DNA from 2 places in the Aquariibacter lacus genome. Region 2 is predicted to be linked to the other one. Evidence: predicted binding sites of a transcription regulator. Region 2 holds the regulator's gene; the other holds the start of a gene.
The links. Region 2 encodes FNR, which switches genes on or off when oxygen is low (the NO sensors DNR and NnrR bind a similar motif). Its sites were predicted from a motif close to TTGATNNNNATCAA; they were not measured.

Region 1: JI742_RS02865 (OmpW/AlkL family protein) is a predicted target of FNR. The motif match lies at 7,112-7,125, and genes of this name have one in related genera.

The regions. Positions count from the first base shown of each region.
Region 1 covers NZ_JAERRA010000001.1:620,841-630,499, reverse strand. Annotated here, with positions in the region: gene JI742_RS02895 (PsiF family protein) at 1-357, shown strand, start outside; gene JI742_RS02890 (multifunctional CCA addition/repair protein) at 374-1,600, opposite strand; gene JI742_RS02885 (complex I NDUFA9 subunit family protein) at 1,615-2,571, opposite strand; gene JI742_RS02880 (lytic transglycosylase domain-containing protein) at 2,651-4,726, opposite strand; gene JI742_RS02875 (5-formyltetrahydrofolate cyclo-ligase) at 4,912-5,532, shown strand; gene JI742_RS02870 (PPK2 family polyphosphate kinase) at 5,529-6,368, shown strand; gene JI742_RS02865 (OmpW/AlkL family protein) at 6,379-7,014, opposite strand; gene metF (methylenetetrahydrofolate reductase [NAD(P)H]) at 7,151-8,011, opposite strand; gene JI742_RS02855 (TlyA family RNA methyltransferase) at 8,008-8,793, opposite strand; gene ahcY (adenosylhomocysteinase) at 8,961-9,659, opposite strand, start outside.
Region 2 covers NZ_JAERRA010000002.1:355-10,013, reverse strand. Annotated here, with positions in the region: gene JI742_RS10360 (heavy metal translocating P-type ATPase) at 1-1,288, shown strand, start outside; gene ccoS (cbb3-type cytochrome oxidase assembly protein CcoS) at 1,313-1,528, shown strand; gene ccoN (cytochrome-c oxidase, cbb3-type subunit I) at 1,638-3,101, shown strand; gene ccoO (cytochrome-c oxidase, cbb3-type subunit II) at 3,117-3,752, shown strand; gene JI742_RS10340 (CcoQ/FixQ family Cbb3-type cytochrome c oxidase assembly chaperone) at 3,772-3,951, shown strand; gene ccoP (cytochrome-c oxidase, cbb3-type subunit III) at 3,948-4,925, shown strand; gene ccoG (cytochrome c oxidase accessory protein CcoG) at 4,922-6,385, shown strand; gene JI742_RS10325 (nitrogen fixation protein FixH) at 6,428-6,673, shown strand; gene fnr (fumarate/nitrate reduction transcriptional regulator Fnr) at 6,690-7,454, opposite strand; gene JI742_RS10315 (urease accessory protein UreH domain-containing protein) at 7,592-8,368, shown strand; gene icd (NADP-dependent isocitrate dehydrogenase) at 8,503-9,659, shown strand, end outside.

The DNA of each region.
Region 1 (9,659 bases), on a different contig from region 2:
CTCGCCCGCCCCGCCCTGGCCAGCTTCCTGGCCGCCAGCCTGTTCAGCCTGGGCGCCCAGGCGGCACCGAGCTGCGCCGACCAGGCCAGCGAGAAGAAGCTGGCCGGCGCGGCCAAGAACAGCTTCCTCAAGAAGTGCGAGCGCGAGGCCGGCCCCAGCGACTGCGCCGCCCAGGCGGCGGAAAAGAAGCTGGCCGGCGCCGCCCGAACCAGCTTCCTCAAGAAGTGCGAAGCCGGCGCCGCGCCCTCGCCGGCACCGCAAGCCGCCTGCCAGGCCCAGGCCGATGGCAAGAAGCTGGCCGGCGCCGCGCGCAGCAGCTTCGTCAAGAAGTGCGTGGCCGACGCGGCTGCGAAGTGATGCTGCGCGGCCGGGCTCAGGCGCCCAGCGCGCAAGCCACCGCCGCTTCCCGCGCCGCCGCGATGGCCGCCCCGACCGCCGGCCCGCGCGCCCCGCGGGCGGCGGCTTCCGCCGCCACGGCTGCGGTGTCGACGGCCTGGGCCGCGGCCAGCGCGGCGGCCAGGCGCCCGGCCTGCGGATAGGGCGCGTCGCCCAGGCCCAGGCGGCCGCGCGCATCGCAAAGGCAGGCCTGCAAGAGTTCGGCAAAGGCCGCCGGCTTGCGGAAGGCGTCGCAGCGCTCCAGCAGTCGCAGCACGGCTGCGGCGCCGAAGCCGCCGCTGGCGTGCACATTGCCGTGCTCGCGGGCGACGCGCTCGGCCAGCTCGGCGCAGTCCCGGGGCACGCGCAGGCGGGCATGCACGGCGCGCAGCAGTTCGACGCTGCGGCCTTCGTGGCCCAGGTGGCGCGGCAGGATGTCCGGCGGCGTCGTGCCCTTGCCCAGGTCATGGCCCAGGGCGGCCCAGCGCACCGTCAGTGGCGCGCCCAGGCTGGCGGCATGGTCGATCACCATCATCACGTGCACGCCGGTGTCGACTTCGGGGTGGTAATCGGCCCGCTGCGGCACGCCCCAGAGCCGGTCCAGCTCGGGCAGCAGGCGGGCAAGGGCGCCGGCCTCGCGCAGCACGTTGAACATGCGCGAGGGCCGGGCTTCCATCAGGCCGCGGGCGACTTCCTGCCAGACGCGCTCGGGCACCAGGGCATCGACCTCGCCCGCGGCGACCATGGCCTGCATCAGTGCCAGGGTCTCGGGGGCGACGCGGAAATCGTCGAAGCGCGCCGCGAAGCGGGCCAGGCGCAGGATGCGCACCGGATCCTCGGCAAAGGCCGGCGAGACATGGCGCAGCACCTTGGCCGCCAGGTCGCGCTGGCCGCCGTGGGGGTCGATCAGGCTGCCGTCGGCCGCGCGCGCCATGGCATTGATGGTCAGGTCGCGGCGCAGCAGGTCCTCTTCCAGCGTGACCTCGGGGGCGGCATGCACGACGAAGCCGTGGTAGCCGGGCGCGGTCTTGCGCTCGGTGCGGGCCAGGGCCACTTCCTCGCGCGTCTGCGGGTCGAGGAAGACCGGGAAGTCGCGGCCGACAGGCAAGTAGCCCGCCTCGACAAGCTGCGCGGGCGTGGCGCCGACGACGACCCAGTCGCGGTCGTGCACCGGCCGGCCGAGCAGGGCATCGCGGACCGCGCCGCCGACCTCGTAGCGCTGCATGGCCGGGCCGCCGCTCAGCGCCGGGCCAGCGTGCGCCAGGCGTCGAGCCGGCCGGCCGAGGCGCTGCCGCCCAGGTAGCCCGGCGCCACCGCCTCCAGCGCCGTGGGGGTGATGCCCAGGCGCGCCAGATCGGGCAGGTGGCCGCTGGCGATGTTGGGCACCTTCATGGAATCGAGGTTGTCGGCACTCATCAGCGGCTCGCCGGGCAGCAGGCCCATCACGCCGGCTTGCAGGCGGCCGACCAGGTCGGGCATGGGCAGCACCGGACGCGGCACGCCGGCCAGGCGACCGGCCAGGCGCACCAGCTCGGCCAGGGTCCAGACGCGCGGGCCGGCGGCCTCGATCGTCTCGCCGGCGGTGCTGGCGTCGTCCAGGCAGCGCACCAGCGCCTCGGCCACGTCCTGCACCCAGACCGGCTGGAAGCGCGCATCCGCGCCGGCCAGGGGCAGCAGCGGCGCCAGGGTCTGGAGGGCGGCGAAGGTGTTCATGAAGCGGTCGCCGGCGCCGAAGATGACCGAGGGCCGCAGGATCGTCAGCCCAGGCGCCCCGGCCTCGCGCAGCGCGGCCTCGCCGGCCGCCTTGCTGCGCAGGTAGTGCGAGGGCGCATCGGCCGCCACGCCGAGCGCGCTGACATGCAGCACCCGGCCCACGCCCGCCGCCCGCGCCGCCCGCCCGACCTTGGCCGCCAGCTCGACATGCACGCGCTGGAAGGCCGCCGGGCTGCCATGCAGGATGGCGACGAGGTGGAAGACGGCCTCGCAACCCTGCATCAACCGGGCAAGCTGGGCTTCGTCATGCACATCGGCCGCCAGCAGCTCGACCGAGGGCAGGGTGCCGATGCGGCCCTTGGCGCGGTCGGGCCGGCGGCTGGGCACGCGCAGCACCGTCGAGGGGCCGTGGCGGCGCAGCAGGGCTTCGCAGAGGGCGGTACCGACGAAGCCGGTGCCGCCGAGGATCAGCAGCTTGGGCATGGCAGTTTCCAGGTCAGGGGTGGAGCCCGGGCGGGCCGGGGACGGCCTGCGCGGGCGAGTTGGATGCGTTCGCGGCGGATCAGGGCAGCTCGGACTCGCCGGGCTTCTCGGCCGACAGGCGCGGGCCGATGGTGGGGCCCAGGCGGCTGCGCAGCGATTGCGGCTGGCCGCTGAGCAGGGCGGCATAGGCGGTGGTGTTGGACAGCACCTTCTTCACATAGTCGCGGGTTTCGCTGAAGGGGATGTTCTCGGTCCAGACGGCGGCATCGAGCAAGGGGCCTTCGCGCCACTTGCGCGGCCGGCCCGGGCCGGCGTTGTAGCCGGCGGCGGCCATGGGGTGCGAGCCCTCGAAGCTGTCGAGCACCAGCTTCAGGTAGCCGGTGCCGATGCGCAGGTTGAGGTTGCGGTCGGTGATGGCCTGGGGGTCGAGCTTGAGGCCGAGCTGGCGCGCCGTCCACTTGGCGGTGGCGGGCATGATCTGCATCAGGCCCGAGGCGCCGACATGCGAGCGCGCATCCAGGATGAAGCGCGACTCCTGCCGGATCAGGCCGTAGACATAGGCCGGGTCCAGGCCCTGCTCGCGGGCGCGGGCCACGACCTCGCTGCGGAAGGGCATGGGAAAGCGCTGCTGCATGTCGACCTCGACCCGCGTGCGCTCGCTGGTGTTGATGCAGCGGTCCCAGATCTCGCGGTCGCAGGCCATCTGCGCGGCGGCCAGCAGCTCGCGGTCGCCCAGGCCGCGGATGCTGTAGTTCCACTCGCGCACGCCCTCGTTGCGCAGGCCGATCTCGATCAGGCCCAGGCCGCGTTGCAGGCCGGGGCGGGCCAGGGCCTCGGCGCGCTCGGCCGGGCTGAGCGGCGCGGGCGTCGGCGGCAGCACGGTCGGCCGGCCCAGGGCTTCCAAGGCCAGCTTGCCGTAGTAGTTCAAGGGGCTGGCGATGCCGGCCAGCAGGCGCCGCGCCTCGGCTTCGAGCAGGGCGCCGTCCTGGCTGTCGGGCGCGATGGCCTGCAGGCCGCGGGCCTTCCAATAGATCCAGGTCGGGTCCTCTTGCTGATCGGCCGGCAGGGCCTGGATGGCTTGCAGCACCTGCTGCCAGCGGCCCTTGCCGCCGTTGGCGCGCAGCGCGGCGCGGGCCTGCCACGCGTGGGTGTCCTCGGCCACGCCGTGCGGGCCGAGGCCCAAGCGTTGGGCACGCTGGAAATGGTCCGGCGCCTCGGGCGAAAGCTTGAGCGCGGCCTGCTTGCCGAAGCTGGCCCAGACCCAGCCGGCGGTGGCCGGCGGCAGGTCCTCGGTCCAGCGGGCGTGCATGGCGCGCACGGCCTCGTCGAGCTCGCGGGCGCCCAAGCGGATCAGGGCCAGCGCCGCCAGCTCCCGGGCCTGCGGGCCGCTCGGGCCGGTCTGGCGCGCGAGGTAGCGGGCCGGGTGGTCGAAGATGGCCTGCAGCGCGGGCTGGACGTCGAGCAGGCTGGCAGCCTGCTCGGCGGCGGCGCGGCGGTTGGCCTCGGTGCTCAGGCGCAGCTTGTGCCAGATCGCGCTGTCGGGCAGGCGGCCGGCCTCGCGCAGGCCGAGGGCCAGGGCATGGCAGGCCTCGTCGGCGTCGCGCTGCGCCCACCAGAGGCGCACCGGTTCGCCGGCCTGCGGCAGGCCGGCCTCCAGGCGGGCCAGGGCCACATGACAATGCACCTTGCGGTCGTCGTCGAGCACGAAGCGCGGGTATTCGGCCAGCAGGGCGGCTCGGTCGCGGCGCCGGCCCAGCTCCAGCAGCCAGTCGTTGCGCAGCCGGTCTTCCAGGTAGCTGCCGGGCCAGCGGGCGTAGAAGGCGTCCAGGTCGGCCTGGCTGGCGCGCTCCAGCCGGGCGCTCAGTTCCCAGTAGTCGGGCCAGACGGCCAGCGGGTGGCCGCCGACGGCGGCGCGGTCGCGCAGCAGGGCGAGGCGGGCGCCGTCGCGGCGGCGGAAAGCCTCGCGGGCCTCGACGAGCAGGGCAGCCACCTCCGGCGGCACGGGCGCCAGCACGGCCGGCGCCGGGGGCGCGGCGGGGGGTGCGGCAGGCGCGGCGGCCACCCCCAGGCCCAGGGCGAGCAGCAGACCGGGGAGGCCGATCGACCCCAGCCGGCGGAAGGCCAGCGGCCGGGAGGAAAGGACGTTCGGAAGCATGCGGGTAGCCGGATCACGACCGGGCGACGCAGCATGCGTGCCCATCGCGCTTCACTGTACCCGAGCCCCCCGGGCCCGGGCGCTGCGGGGCCGCAGCGGACGGCCGGTCACGGCCCTGTGGACAATGCCGGTCTGACGGCGGCGCCTCCCGCGCCGCCGTCGCCCCGACCTTGCCGAGGAAGCCGATGCCGCCCCTGCCCTTCGACCCGCTGTCCCTGCCGCGCGACAAGAAGCAGCTGCGCCGCCTGCTGCAAGCAGAGCGCCAGGCCCTACCCGACCGCCTGGAGCGCGCCGTGCAGTTGCAGAGCGTGCTGCGGATCTGGCTGGCCGGCCGCCAGGACCACACCCTGGGCGCCTACTGGCCGATCAAGGGCGAGTTCGATCCCCTGCCCGCCCTGCACCGCTGGACGGAAGGCAGCGGCCACGGCACCGGCGACGGCCCGCCGCGCCGCATCGGCCTGCCGGTGATGAACCGCGAGACCAAGCAACTGCGCTTCCTGCAGTGGTATCCGGGCTGCCCGATGGAGCACGATGCCTACGACATCCCCAAGCCGCAGGGCACCGACCTGGTCACGCCGACGCTGCTGCTCGTGCCCTGCGTGGGCCACGGGCCCGGCGGCCTGCGCCTGGGCTATGGCGGCGGCTTCTACGACCGCACCCTGGCCGCGCTGAACCCGCGGCCCTACACCGTGGGCATCGGCTATGCGCACGGCCACATCCCCTGGCTGGAGGCCGAGCCGCATGACATCCCGCTTGACACCCTGCTGACCGAGGAAGGCGTGGTCTGGCAGCGGGACGGCAGGTGAAAGCCGACACCGCCTGGACGGTGCGCGGCCCGCTGCGCCTGGCCGACCACGACCCCGACGCCCGCCCGGCGCGCAGCAGCAGCCGCGAAGCCGACCAGGCTCGGCTTGACGCGCTGGCCCTGGAGATCGACCGCCTCCAGACCCTGATGTGGGCCCAGGGCCAGGCGCCCGGCCCGCAGGCCGCGCGTGCCCCGCGCCTGCTGCTGGTGCTGCAGGGCCTGGACACCAGCGGCAAGGACGGCACGGCGCGCGCCGTCTTCAGCCGCTGCAGCCCGCTGGGCGTGCGGGTGGCGGCCTTCAAGGCACCGACCGAGGAAGAGCGCGCCCGCGATTTCCTCTGGCGGGTGCATGCCCAGGTGCCGCGCGCCGGCGAGCTGGTCGTCTTCAACCGCAGCCATTACGAGGATGTGCTGGTGCCGGTGGTCGAGGGCGGGATCGACGCCGCCGAGCGCGACCGCCGCCTGGCCCAGATCAAGGCCTTCGAGCGCCTGCTGGTCGAGAGCGGCACGACGGTCCTCAAGTGCTTCCTGCACCTGTCCAAGGCCGAGCAGGCCAAGCGCCTGCAAGCGCGGCTGGACGATCCGGACAAGCGCTGGAAATTCCAGGCCAGCGACCTGGCCACCCGTGCGAAGTGGGATGACTACCAGGCCGCCTACGAGACCGCGCTGGCCGCCACCTCCACCGCCCAGGCGACCTGGCACCTGATCCCGGCCGACAGCAAGAGCAACCGCAACCTGATGGTCGCCGAGCGGGTGGTCGAGGCGCTGCGCGCCCTCAAGCTCAAGGCGCCGCCGACCGATCCGGCCCTGGAGGGCCTGCGCATCGACGGCGGCTGAAGGCCTGCGCTCAGAAGCGGCGACCGAAGCCGACGCTCCACAGCATCGGGTCCACATTCAGGGTGCCGAGGCGGGCGCCGCCGGCCGAGACCTCGGTGTCGAGCCAGACCTTCTTCACATCCAGGTTCAGCAGCCAGCCGCCGCCGAGCGGCAAGTCCACGCCCGCGCCCAGGGCCGGGCCGACGCTGCTGCGGTCGATCTTCACGCCGGCCGGCAGCTCGACGCTGGAGAAGCGGGTGAAGTTGAGGCCGGCGCCGACATAGGGCCGCCAGCCGGCCAGGCCGCTCAGGTGGTACTGCAAGCTCAGCACCGGCGGCAGGTGGCGCAGGCTGCCGATGTCGCTGCCGGCCGAACGCAGGTGCTGCTTCTGCGGCGTGGTCAGCACCAGCTCGACGGCCCAGTTCGGGGTGAGGAAGCGGGTGATGTCCAGCTCGGGCAGCCAGCGCGCGTTGATCGACAGGTCGAGGCCGGTGCTGTCGTGGTTGCGCGGGTCGAGCCGGGCCGCGCGGGCCCGGACGATCCAGTCACCGGCCTCGGCCGGGGCCGCCGCGGCGGGCAGGGCCGAAAGGCCGGCACTTGCAGCAAGCAGCAGGGCAAGCAGGGCCTGGGGCCGGGAAGGGCGAGAAAGGCAAGCGGGGCGGGACATGCGGGACTCCTGGGAAACATCGCGAGGGATGGATCCATTGGAGGCCGCAGGCCCGGCCCGGGCCTTGCGCCGCGTCAAGGATGGCGCGGGTCGCGCTTTGCCGCAGGTCAAGGACCGTGCGGCGCAGCGCGCAGGCTCAGCGCATCAGGCGCTGGCAGATCTCCAGCGACAGCGCCGACTGGTTGAGCGTGTAGAAGTGGATGGCCGGCACGCCGTGCGAGATCAGGCGCTCGCACAGCCGGGTCACCACCTCCAGGCCGAAGCTGCGGATGGAGGCCACATCGTCCATGTAGCCCTCCATCTTGAGCTGCACCCAGCGCGGGATCTCGATGCCGTCGCGCTGCGCGAACTGCGCGATCCGCGCGTAGTTGTGGAAGGGCATGATGCCCGGGACGATGGGCACGTCGACCCCGCGCGAGCGCGCTTCCTCGACGAAGTGGAAGTAGGCGTCGGCGTTGTAGAAGAACTGGGTGATCGCCGCCGTCGCGCCGGCCTTGACCTTCTGCGCGAAGTAGTCGATGTCGCGGCGCGCATAGCGCTGCTGCGGGTGGTATTCGGGGTAGGCGGCGACCTCGATCTTCAGCTCCGGACCCTGGGTCTCGCGGATGAAGTGGATCAGCTCGCTGGCATAGCGGAATTCGCCGGCCGTGCCGGTGCCGCTGGGCAGGTCACCGCGCAGGGCGACGATGCGCCGGATGCCCTGCTTGCGGTAGGTGTCGAGGATCTCAGCGATGTTCTGGCGCGTCGAGCCGATGCAGGACAGGTGCGGCGCGGCCTCGTGGCCGAGGGCGGCGATGTCGGCCACGGTCGACAGCGTGCGCTCGCGGGTCGAGCCGCCCGCGCCATAGGTGACGCTGAAGAACTCGGGCGCGACCGGGCTCAGCTCGCGCACCACGGCCTTGAGCTTTTCGGCGCCGGCCTCGGTGTTGGGCGGGAAGAACTCGAAGCTGACCGGCAGCGGCAGGCTGCGGCCGGCGGTGGAGGGGGGGGAAGTCATGAAAGGCACTCCTCGGGCGGCGAGGCCACCGCCCAGACGAAAAATTCCTGATTGCCATCGCCACCGGCCAGGGCGCTGGGAAAGTAGTCGCGCACCGTCCAGGCCAGGGCGGCGCAGGCCGCTCGCACGGTCTGCTCCAGCCGCGGGAAGCAGCTTGCGTCCTTGACCAGGCCGCCGCGGCCGACATGCTCGGGCCCCAGCTCGAACTGCGGCTTGATCAGCAGCAGGGCCTGGCCGCCAGGCCGCAGCCAGGGCGCGAGATCGGGCAGCACACGGCTCATGGGGATGAAGGACAGGTCGCCGACCAGCAGGTCGAAGCCGCCGGCCGGTGCCGCATCCGCCAGCGCCGAGCCGGCCAGTTGCCGCACATGCAGGCCTTCGAGCGCGAGCAATCGCGGATGCCCGGCCAGCCGCGGATGCAACTGCCCGTGGCCGACATCGAAGCCGACCACCCGCGCCGCGCCGCGCGCCAGCAGCAGCTCGCTGAAGCCGCCGGTGCTCTGGCCCACGTCCAGTGCCTGCAAGCCGGCCGGGTCGAGACCGGTGCAGGCCAGCGCAGATTCCAGCTTGAGCCCGCCGCGCGAAACCCAGCGGGTCTCGGCATCGTCGGTGACTTGCAGCTCGCAGGCCTCCGTCAAGGCCTCGCCGGCCTTGCGCGGAAGCTGCCAGGGCTGGTCCGGCGCCATCCGCCAGCACACCGCGCCATGCTCGATCAGCCGCTGCGCAGCCGAACGGCTCGGGGCCAGCCCGCGCTGCACAAGCAACTGATCAATTCGCGGCATGACAGATGAAGGACGACCCGGACCTCAGCGCGGTTCCAGCGAACGCCTCGGCGCCGGCAACAAAGCACGCAGACCCCTGCATGCCCCCGACAGAAGCGGTAGATCCGGCTCCGCCGGTCCACCCGCGTCGCCCCCTTGAGGGGGCGGCCGAAGGCCGTAGGGGGGGCTCAATACCGGTACGTGTCGGCCTTGTACGGGCCTTCCTTCTTCACGCCGATGTAGGCGGCCTGCTCGTCGGTCAGCTCGGTCAGTTGCGCGCCGACCTTCTTCAGGTGCAGGCGGGCCACCTTCTCGTCGAGGTGCTTGGGCAGCACATAGACCTTGCCCACCTCGTAGGCCTCGGGCTTGGTGAACAGCTCGATCTGGGCGATCGTCTGGTTCGCGAAGCTCGACGACATCACGAAGCTGGGGTGGCCGGTGGCGCAGCCCAGGTTGACCAGGCGGCCCTTGGCCAGCAGGGTGATCTTCTTGCCGTCCGGGAAGGTGATGTGGTCGACCTGCGGCTTGATCTCGTCCCAGACCAGGCCTTCGAGCGAGACCACGTCGATCTCGTTGTCGAAGTGGCCGATGTTGCAGACGATGGCCTCATCCTTCATGGCGGCCATGTGCTCGTAGCGCAGCACGCTCTTGTTGCCGGTGGCGGTCACGAAGATGTCGGCCTTGTCGGCGGCGTACTCCATGGTCACGACCTTGTAGCCTTCCATCGCGGCCTGCAGGGCATTGATGGGGTCGATCTCGGTCACCCAGACCTGGGCGCTCAGCGCGCGCAGGGCCTGGGCCGAGCCCTTGCCCACATCGCCGTAGCCGGCGACCACGGCGATCTTGCCGGCGATCATCACGTCGGTGGCGCGCTTGATCGAGTCGAC
Region 2 (9,659 bases):
GGCCCTGGGCGCCGACACCCGGCGCGCCCAGGTCGTCGAGCTGATGGAGCGCGCCCGCAGCGCCCGGCCCGCGCTGGCGCGCACCGCCGACCGCTGGGCCGGGCCCTTCCTGCTGGGCGTGCTGCTGCTGGCGGCCGGCGCCTGGGCGGTGTGGCAGTCGATCGATCCGGCCCAGGCCCTGCCGGTGGCGGTGGCGGTGCTGATCGTCACCTGCCCCTGCGCCCTGTCGCTGGCTGCGCCGGCCACCCTGCTGGCCGCAGCGGGCGGCCTGGCGCGGCGCGGCGTGCTGGTGCAGCGGCTCGATGCCATCGAGGCCCTGGCCCGCATCGACACCGCCTGCTTCGACAAGACCGGCACGCTCAGCGAAGACCGCCTGCGCCTGGCCGAGATCCGCGGCGGCCCGGCTGCCCCGGCCGAGCGCGCGGCATGGATCGCCCGGGCGCTGGCGCTGGCGGCCGGCTCCAGCCATCCCCTGTCGCGGGCGCTGGCCCAGCTTGGCGCGGCGCATGCCGATGCGCCGCAGTTCGTCGGCGACCGGGTGGACGAGCCCGGTGCCGGCCTGGCCGCGAGCGATGTCGAGGGTCGCACCTGGCGCCTGGGCTCGGCCGCCTGGGTGGGGCCGGGCGCCGAGGCCCTGGCCGAGCCGGCGCGCCCGGCCGGCCTGCGGCCGTGGAAGGGCTGGCCGGTGGTCTTCCTGGCGCCGCAGCCGCTGGCCGAGGGCGAGCAGGCCATGGCCTTCGAGTTCGACGAAAGCCTGCGCGAGGGTGCGCTGCCCCTGCTGGCCGCGCTGCATGCCGAGGGCCTGGCGCTGGAGCTGCTGAGCGGCGACCGCCCCGCCGCCGTGCAGGCCTTCGGCGCGCGGCTGCGCGAGGCCGGCGCGCCGGCCATGCGCTTGCAGGCCGCCGCGACCCCGCAGCTCAAGCTCGCCCGCTTGCAGGAACTCCAGGCCGAGGGCCACCGCGTGCTGATGGTCGGCGACGGCCTGAACGACGGCCCGGTGCTGGCCCAGGCCGATGTCTCCGTGGCCCTGGGCCACGGCGCGGCGCTGAGCCAGCAGCAGGCCGACCTGGTCGTGCTCGGCAGCCGGCTGCCGGAGGTTGCCGCCGCCCGCCAGCGGGCGCGCAAGGCCCTGGCCATCGTGCGGCAGAACCTGGCCTGGGCCCTGCTGTACAACCTGTTGGCGCTGCCCCTGGCCGTCAGCGGCAGCCTGGCGCCGTGGGTTGCGGGCCTGGGCATGGCCTTCAGCTCGCTCTTCGTCGTCGGCAATGCGCTGCGCGCCGGGCGCTGAGCCGCGGCGTCGATCGGAAGCCCCATGGACATCCTCTACTTGCTCGTGCCCCTGTCCGTGCTGCTGGTGCTGGGCCTGATCGCCTTGTTCGCCTGGGCCTTGCACCGCGGCCAGTTCGACGACCTGGAGCGCGAGGGCCAGCGCCTGATGGAGTCCCCCGACGGGCCGGGCCCGGCACCGGCCGCGCCCGCGCCGGCCCGCCCGGCGGCGACGGCATCGCCCGAATTGCCGCCCGACTGAGCCCCATCTGTCGGCGGCGGCCCACGGCCCGCCACAAGCTTGATCCGCATCAAGCCGCGCAGGGGCCGGGCTCCGAACAATCGGTGCATCCGATTCGTAGGAGTGTCAAATGAGTGTCTCCCTGCCGGACGCCGAGCCGGCGTACCACGACCGCCCGGTGCGTCTCTTCGCGCTGGCGACCGTGTTCTGGGGCGTGGTGGGCATGTCGCTGGGCGTGTTCATCGCCGCGCAACTGGCCTGGCCGGCGCTGAACTTCGACATCCCCTGGCTGAGCTACGGCCGCCTGCGGCCGCTGCACACCAATGCGGTGATCTTCGCCTTCGGCGGCTGCGCGCTGATGGCCACGTCCTTCCACGTGGTGCAGCGCACCTGCCGCGCGCGGCTGTTCGCGCCGGGGCTGGCCGATGCGGTCTTCTGGGGCTGGCAGGCGGTCATCGTGGCCGCCGTCATCAGCTTGCCGCTGGGCTACACCCAGGCCAAGGAATATGCCGAGCTGGAATGGCCGATCGACCTGCTGATCACCTTGGTCTGGGTGGCCTATGCGGTGGTCTTCTTCGGCACCGTGGCCCGGCGCGCGGTGCGCCACATCTATGTGGCGAACTGGTTCTTCGGCGCCTTCATCTTGGCCGTGGCCCTGCTGCACGTGGTCAACAGCGCGGCCCTGCCGGCCGACATGATGAAGAGCTACTCGGCCTATGCCGGCGTGCAGGATGCGATGGTGCAGTGGTGGTACGGCCATAACGCGGTCGGCTTCTTCCTGACCGCAGGCTTCCTGGGGATGATGTATTACTACATCCCCAAGCAGGCCGAGCGCCCGGTCTACAGCTACCGCCTGTCGATCGTGCACTTCTGGGCGCTGATCTTCACCTACATGTGGGCGGGCCCCCACCACCTGCACTACACCGCGCTGCCCGACTGGGCGCAGAGCATCGGCATGGTCTTCAGCTTGGTGCTGCTGGCGCCGAGCTGGGGCGGGATGATCAACGGGATCATGACCCTCAGCGGGGCCTGGCACAAGCTGCGCGACGACCCGATCCTGAAGTTCCTGATCGTCAGCCTGTCCTTCTACGGCATGTCGACCTTCGAGGGGCCGATGATGGCCATCAAGACGGTCAATGCCCTGAGCCACTACACCGACTGGACGATCGGCCACGTGCACAGCGGCGCCCTGGGCTGGGTGGGCTTCATCACCATGGGCTCGATGTACTACCTGATCCCGCGCATGTTCGGCCGCACGACCATGTACAGCACGCGGGCCATCGAGCTGCACTTCTGGATCGCGACCCTGGGCATCGTGCTCTACATCGCCGCGATGTGGATCGCCGGCGTGATGCAGGGCCTGATGTGGCGTGCCGTGCATGAGGACGGCACCCTGGTGTACAGCTTCGTCGAGAGCGTGAAGGCCACCTTCCCCTTCTACGTGGTGCGCCTGGTCGGCGGCCTGATGTACTTGGGCGGCATGCTGCTGATGGCCTGGAATGTGGTGATGACGGTGCGCGCCGGCCGCGTGCCGCAAGCCGCCGCCCAGCCGGCCCCGCCGGCGGATGCGGCCCTGCAGCCAGCCCGCGCCTGAGCCCCGGAGGACCCGATGAGCAACACGCACGACGCCCCCCCGGTCAAGACCTTCAGCCACGAGCGCATCGAGACCAGCAGCTTCCTCATGATCGTCCTGACCCTGGTGGTGCTGACGATCGGCGGCCTGGTCGAGATCGTCCCGCTGTTCTTCCAGCGCAGCACCACGCAGGCGGTCGAGGGCCTCAAGCCCTACACCGCGCTGCAGGTGCTGGGCCGCGACATCTATGTGCGCGAGGGTTGCTACAACTGCCACTCGCAGATGATCCGGCCCTTCCGCGCCGAGGTGCTGCGCTACGGCCCCTACTCGCAGGCCGGCGAGTTCGTCTACGACCGGCCCTTCCAGTGGGGCAGCAAGCGCACCGGCCCCGACCTGCACCGCGTCGGTGGCCGCTACTCGGACGAATGGCACCGCATCCACCTGATCAATCCGCGTGATCTGGTGCCCGAGTCCAACATGCCCGCCTACCCGTGGCTGGCCACCGCGACGGTGGCGCCCGAGAGCATCGCGCCGCGCATGGAGGTGCTGCGCACCCTGGGCGCGCCCTACAGCGATGCCGAGATCGCCGGCTCCGCCGAGGCCGTCAAGGGCAAGACCGAGATCGAGGCGCTGATCGCCTACCTGCAGGTGCTCGGCACCGCGGTGAAGTGACGGCGCAAGGAGAGCTTCGATGGATGTGAACACCCTGCGCAGCGTGGTGACGCTGCTGTCCTTCCTGGCCTTCGGCTGGATCGTCTGGCGCGCCTGGCGCAAGGGCGCTCAGGCCGATCACGCCGCGGCCGCCCGCCTGCCTTTCGAGGATGCGCCCTCGGCGCCCCCGGCCCCCACCCGCCAGGGAGCTGCGCAATGAGCGACTTCTTCTCGCAAGGCTGGCATGTCTACATCGCCGCGGTCACGGTGGTCGGCCTGATCGCCTGCCTGGTGCTGCTGTTTGCCGCAAGCCGCCGCACCATCGTCATCGGTGCCGACGGCAAGGAGGACCCGACCACCGGCCATGTGTGGGACGGTGACCTGCGCGAGCTGAACAACCCGCTCCCGCGCTGGTGGATGATCCTCTTCGTGCTGACGGTGATCTTCTCGGCCGTCTACCTGGTGCTCTTCCCGGGCCTGGGCAGCCGGGTCGGCACGCTGGGCTGGAGTTCGGCCGGCGAATACACCAAGGAGCAGCAGACCGAGCAGCAGGCAGTGGCGCCGATCTATGCCGCCTTCGATGCCAAGTCGCCCGAGCAACTGGTGGCCGATCCCGCCGCCCGTGCGCTGGGCGAGCGGCTCTTCCTGTCGAACTGCGCGCAGTGCCACGGCTCGGACGGCCGCGGCAGCAAGGGTTTCCCCAACCTGACCGATGGCGACTGGCTGTGGGGCGGCGAGCATGCCCGCATCGTCGAGACCATCGCCGCAGGCCGCCAGGGGATGATGCCGCCCATGGGGGCTGCCATCGGCGGGACCGAGGAGGTGCGCCAGCTTGCCCACTATGTGCTGAGCCTGTCGGGCAGCGCGCACAACAACATTGCCGCGCAACTGGGCCGCGAGCGCTTCGCGAGCTGCGCTGGCTGCCACGGCGCCAAGGGCGAGGGCAACCCGATGCTGGGCGCGCCGCGCCTGAACGACAAGGTCTGGCTGCACGGCTGGGGCGAGGCCGCCATCATCCGCATGGTCAACGAGGGCAAGCACAACGTGATGCCGGCCTTCGCCGAGCGCATGAGCCCGAGCCAGATCCGCGTGCTGGCCGCCTATGTCGAAGGCCTGGGCAGCCGCAAGCCCGGCGAGCTGAAGACGGCGTCCACCCCCGCCGCGACCGGCCCGACCGCGACGGTGGCCCGATGAGCAGCCGCCTGGAGCCCTTCAAGCCCCTGCCGGCCGAGGCGGCTCCGGCCGCGCGCCGCAAGACCATCTGGATGTATGCGGCCGGGCCCAAGATCCAGCCCAAGACCGTCAAGGGCTGGTTCAACCACTGGCGCTGGGTCATGGTCTGGTTCACCCAGTTGCTCTTCTACGGCCTGCCCTGGCTGCCGTGGAACGGCCGGCCGGCGCTGCTCTTCGACCTGGAGGCGCGACGCTTCTACATCTTCGACCTGCTGCTCTACCCGCAGGACTTCATCTACCTGACGGGCCTGCTCATCCTCTGCGCCTACGGGCTCTTCCTGTTCACCGCGGTGGCGGGGCGGCAGTGGTGCGGCTACACCTGCCCGCAGACGGTCTACACCGAGATCTTCCTGTGGGTCGAGCACCGCATCGAGGGCGACCGCAGCGCCCGCCTGCGGCTGGATGCCGGCGGCATGACGGCCGAGAAGCTGCTGCGCCGCGGCGGCAAGCACCTGGTCTGGCTGGCCATCGGCTTGTGGACGGGTTTCAGCTTCGTCGGCTACTTCACCCCGATCCGCGAACTGGGGCAGGGCGTGCTGCACCTTCAGCTCGGTTCCTGGGAGAACTTCTGGGTGCTGTTCTACGGCTTCTCCACCTACGGCAACGCCGGCTTCATGCGCGAGCAGGTCTGCAAGTACATGTGCCCCTATGCGCGCTTCCAGAGCGCGATGTTCGACAAGGACACGCTGATCGTCGGCTACGACGCCCGCCGCGGCGAGCCGCGCACCCTCGGCGTCAAGGGCCCGGCGCTCGACGGCAGCGCCTCGAAGGGCGCCTGCATCGACTGCGGCCTGTGCGTGCAGGTCTGCCCGACCGGCATCGACATCCGCCAGGGCTTGCAGTACGAGTGCATCTCCTGCGCCGCATGCATCGACGCCTGCGACGGCGTGATGGACAAGCTCGGCCGGCCCAAGGGCCTGATCCGCTACGCGACCCAGCGTGGCCTGGAGGCGGGCGAGCGCGCGGCGCTGACGCTCAAGTCCATCTTCCGGCCGCGGGTGCTGGTCTACAGCCTCGTCATGGTGCTGATCTCGGCGGCCTTCGTCGGCAGCCTGGCCCTGCGTCCGCCGGTGCGGATGGACGTGGTGCGCGACCGCGGCGTGATGGCGCGCGAGGTCGAGGACGGCATCGTCGAAAACGTCTACCGCTTGCAGCTCATGAACCTGACCGAGCAGCCGCAGCGCCTGCGCATCGAGGTGCAGGGCCTGCCCGGCCTGCAGGCCGAGCTGCGCGGCTCGGCCGAGCTGGGCCCGGCCGAGACCCATCTGGTGCCGCTGGCGCTGCGGCTTGCGCCCGAGGCCGCCGCCGGGCTGGAGCGCGGCGCCACCCTGCCGGTCACACTGACCCTGGTGCGCGAGGCCGGCCCGTCCGGCCCCGAGCACCGGCTCGACGAGGCCACCACCTTCTACCTGCCGCGCTGAGCCCCGTCCGGGCTGCGCCGCTCCCATCGCAAGGAGTTCTCCATGAGCCGACCGAACCCGGCGCCATCCGCTTCCACGCCCTGGTGGCGCGAGGGCTTCATGTGGCTGGTGCTCGGCGGGCCGGCCGTGGTCGTGGTGGCCGGCGTGGCCACCGTCGTCATCGCCACCCGGGGCGCCGACACCCTGCTGCCGACCCGGCCGGTGCAGCTTGAGCGCAGCGCCGCCCCGGCGATGCAGGGCCGCAACCATGCGGTGACGCCGCTGCCCGCGCCCGCCGCGGCCCGCTGAGACGCGGCCGGCAGCCTCAGCCGCAGGCCTCGACGCGCTGGCGCAGCGCGGCCAGGTCGAGCAGCTTCAGCTCGCGCTGCTGCACGCGCAGCAGGCCTTCGTCCTGCAGCTTGCTGAAGGTGCGGCTGACGGTCTCCAGGCTCAGGCCCAGGTAGCTGCCGATTTCCTCGCGCGTCATCCGCAGCCGCAGGGCCTGGGCGGCATAGCCGCGGGCCTGCAAGCGCTGGCTGAGGTTGAGCAGGAAGGCGGCGACCCGCTCCTCGGCGCTCATGCGGCCGAGCATCAGCATCACGCCCTGGTCGCGCACGATCTCGCGGCTGAGGATGCGATGGAACTGGTGGGCCAGCGGCGGCAGGTCGTGGGTGATGCGTTCGAGGTCGGCGTAGGCGATCTCGCAGACCTGGCTGTCCTCCAGCGCGATCGCGTCGCAGGCATGGCGGTCACCGCCGATGCCGTCGAGGCCGAGCAGCTCGCCGGCCATCTGGAAGCCCGTCACCTGCGCCCGGCCGCCCTCGGAAGCCACCACGGTCTTGAAGAAACCACTGCGCACCGCATAGAGGCCGCGGAAGCTGTCGCCCGATTGGAACAGGGCCTGCCCGCGCGCCACCTTGCGCCGGCCGCCGACCAGGCCTTCGAGCCGGTCGAGATCGGCCTCGGCCAGGCCCAGCGGCAGGCAAAGCTCGCGCAACTGGCAGTTTGCGCAAGCCTCGCGCAGGGCGGGCAGCGAAGGCGGCGGATCGCCAGGCAGGGGCTTGGGGCTGAAGGGCAGGATCACGGCCATGGGCCGATTGTGCGCGGGCGCCATCCCGGGATGCGACAGGCTTGCGGTGCATCAAGCCATGCCCCCGGCGGGCGGCGCAAAGTCGGGTCCGGCGGCCGGGCCGTTCCGGCTGCCTTGATGCGCATGAAGCCTTCGTCGTGATCAGCCCGCTCCTGCTCAGCCTGGTCAGCGCCGCCGCCTTGCTCGGCCTGGCGGGCACGCCGCATTGCCTGGCCATGTGTGCCGCGCCCTGCGCAGCCGCCCAGCGCGCGGCCGGTGGCGGCCCGGCCGCGGCGCTGGGCTGGCAACTGGGCCGGGGCATGGTCTACACCCTGGCCGGGGCGGTGGCGGCCAGCGGTGCCGCCCCGCTGCAGGCCCTGTCGGGCGCCCAGGGGGTGCTGCGGCCGATCTTTCTGCTGATGCATCTGGCCACCCTGGCCCTGGGCCTGTGGCTGCTGCTGGCCGGCCGCTGGCCGGCGGTGCTGGAGGCCGGGCTGGAAGCCCTCAGCCAAGGCCTGCGCCGCAGGCTTCAGGCCCTGAAGCCTGCGGCGCGCGTGATCTGGCTGCAGCCGGCTGCGGCCGGCGGGCCCGCCGGCGTGTCGGCGCCGGCTTGCGGCGGCGCCGCATCCCGCCTGACCCGGGGCGCCTTGCTGGGCAGTGGCTGGATTCTGCTGCCCTGCGGCTTGCTGGCCTCGGCCCTCATCCTGGCCGTGCAGGCCCCCGGCCCGGCCGCGGGTGCCGCGGTGATGGCGGCCTTTGCCCTGGGCAGCGGTGGCGGCCTGGCCCTGCTGCCGCTGTTGCAGCGATCCGGTGCGGGCCAGCCCCGCGTCTGGGCGCAGCGTCTGGCCCTGCGCCTGGCCGGTGCGGCCCTGCTGGCCAGCGGGGCGTGGCTGGTCTGGCAAGGCGGGCACTTCCCCGGGCGCGATCTGTGCTGAGAAGGCGGGCGGCCCTGTCGGTCCGGTGTCAGTCTGCTGCCTAAAATGCGATCGCGTTTTGCATGGCAGTGGCGGTCACCATCATCCGCTGCCCTCGACCCACCCCCTCATCACCGAGCGGAGATTTCCCCCCCATGTACCAGCACATCCAGGTGCCCGCGGGCGGCCAGAAGATCACGGTCAACCCCGACTTCTCGCTGAACGTTCCCGACCAGCCCATCATTCCCTACATCGAGGGCGATGGCACCGGCTTCGACATCACGCCGGTGATGATCAAGGTGGTCGACGCCGCCGTCGAGAAGAGCTACGGCGGCACGCGCAAGATCCACTGGATGGAGATCTACGCGGGCGAGAAGTCCACCCGCATCTACGGCCCGGACGTGTGGCTGCCCGAAGAGACCCTGCAGGTGCTCAAGGAGTACGTGGTCTCGATCAAGGGCCCGCTGACCACCCCGGTCGGCGGCGGCATCCGCAGCCTGAACGTGGCGCTGCGCCAGGAACTGGACCTTTACGTATGCCTGCGCCCCATCCAGTACTTCAAGGGCGTGCCCAGCCCGGTCAAGGAGCCGGAGAAGACCGACATGGTCATCTTCCGCGAGAACTCCGAGGACATCTACGCCGGCATCGAGTTCGAGGCCCAGAGCGACAAGGCCAAGAAGCTCATCAAGTTCCTGCAGGATGAGTTCGGCGTCAAGAAGATCCGCTTCCCGGAGACCTCGGGCATCGGCATCAAGCCCGTCTCGCGCGAAGGCACCGAGCGCCTGGTGCGCAAGGCCATCCAGTACGCCATCGACAACGACAAGCCCAGCGTCACGCTCGTGCACAAGGGCAACATCATGAAGTTCACCGAAGGTGGCTTCCGCGACTGGGGCTACGGCCTGGCTCAGACCGAGTTCGGCGCCCAGCCCATCGACGGCGGCCCGTGGTGCAAGTTCAAGAACCCGAAGACCGGCAAGGACATCGTCATCAAGGACGCGATTGCCGACGCCTTCCTGCAGCAGATCCTGCTGCGCCCGGCCGAGTACAGCGTCATCGCCACGCTGAACCTGAACGGCGACTACATCTCTGACGCGCTCGCCGCCCAGGTCGGCGGCATCGGCATCGCCCCGGGCGCGAACCTGAGCGACAGCGTCGCGATGTTCGAGGCCACCCACGGCACCGCGCCCAAGTACGCCGGCAAGGACTATGTGAACCCGGGCTCGGAAATCCTCTCGGCCGAGATGATGCTGCGCCACATGGGCTGGTTCGAAGCCGCCGACCTGATCATCAGCAGCATGGAGCAATCCATCCT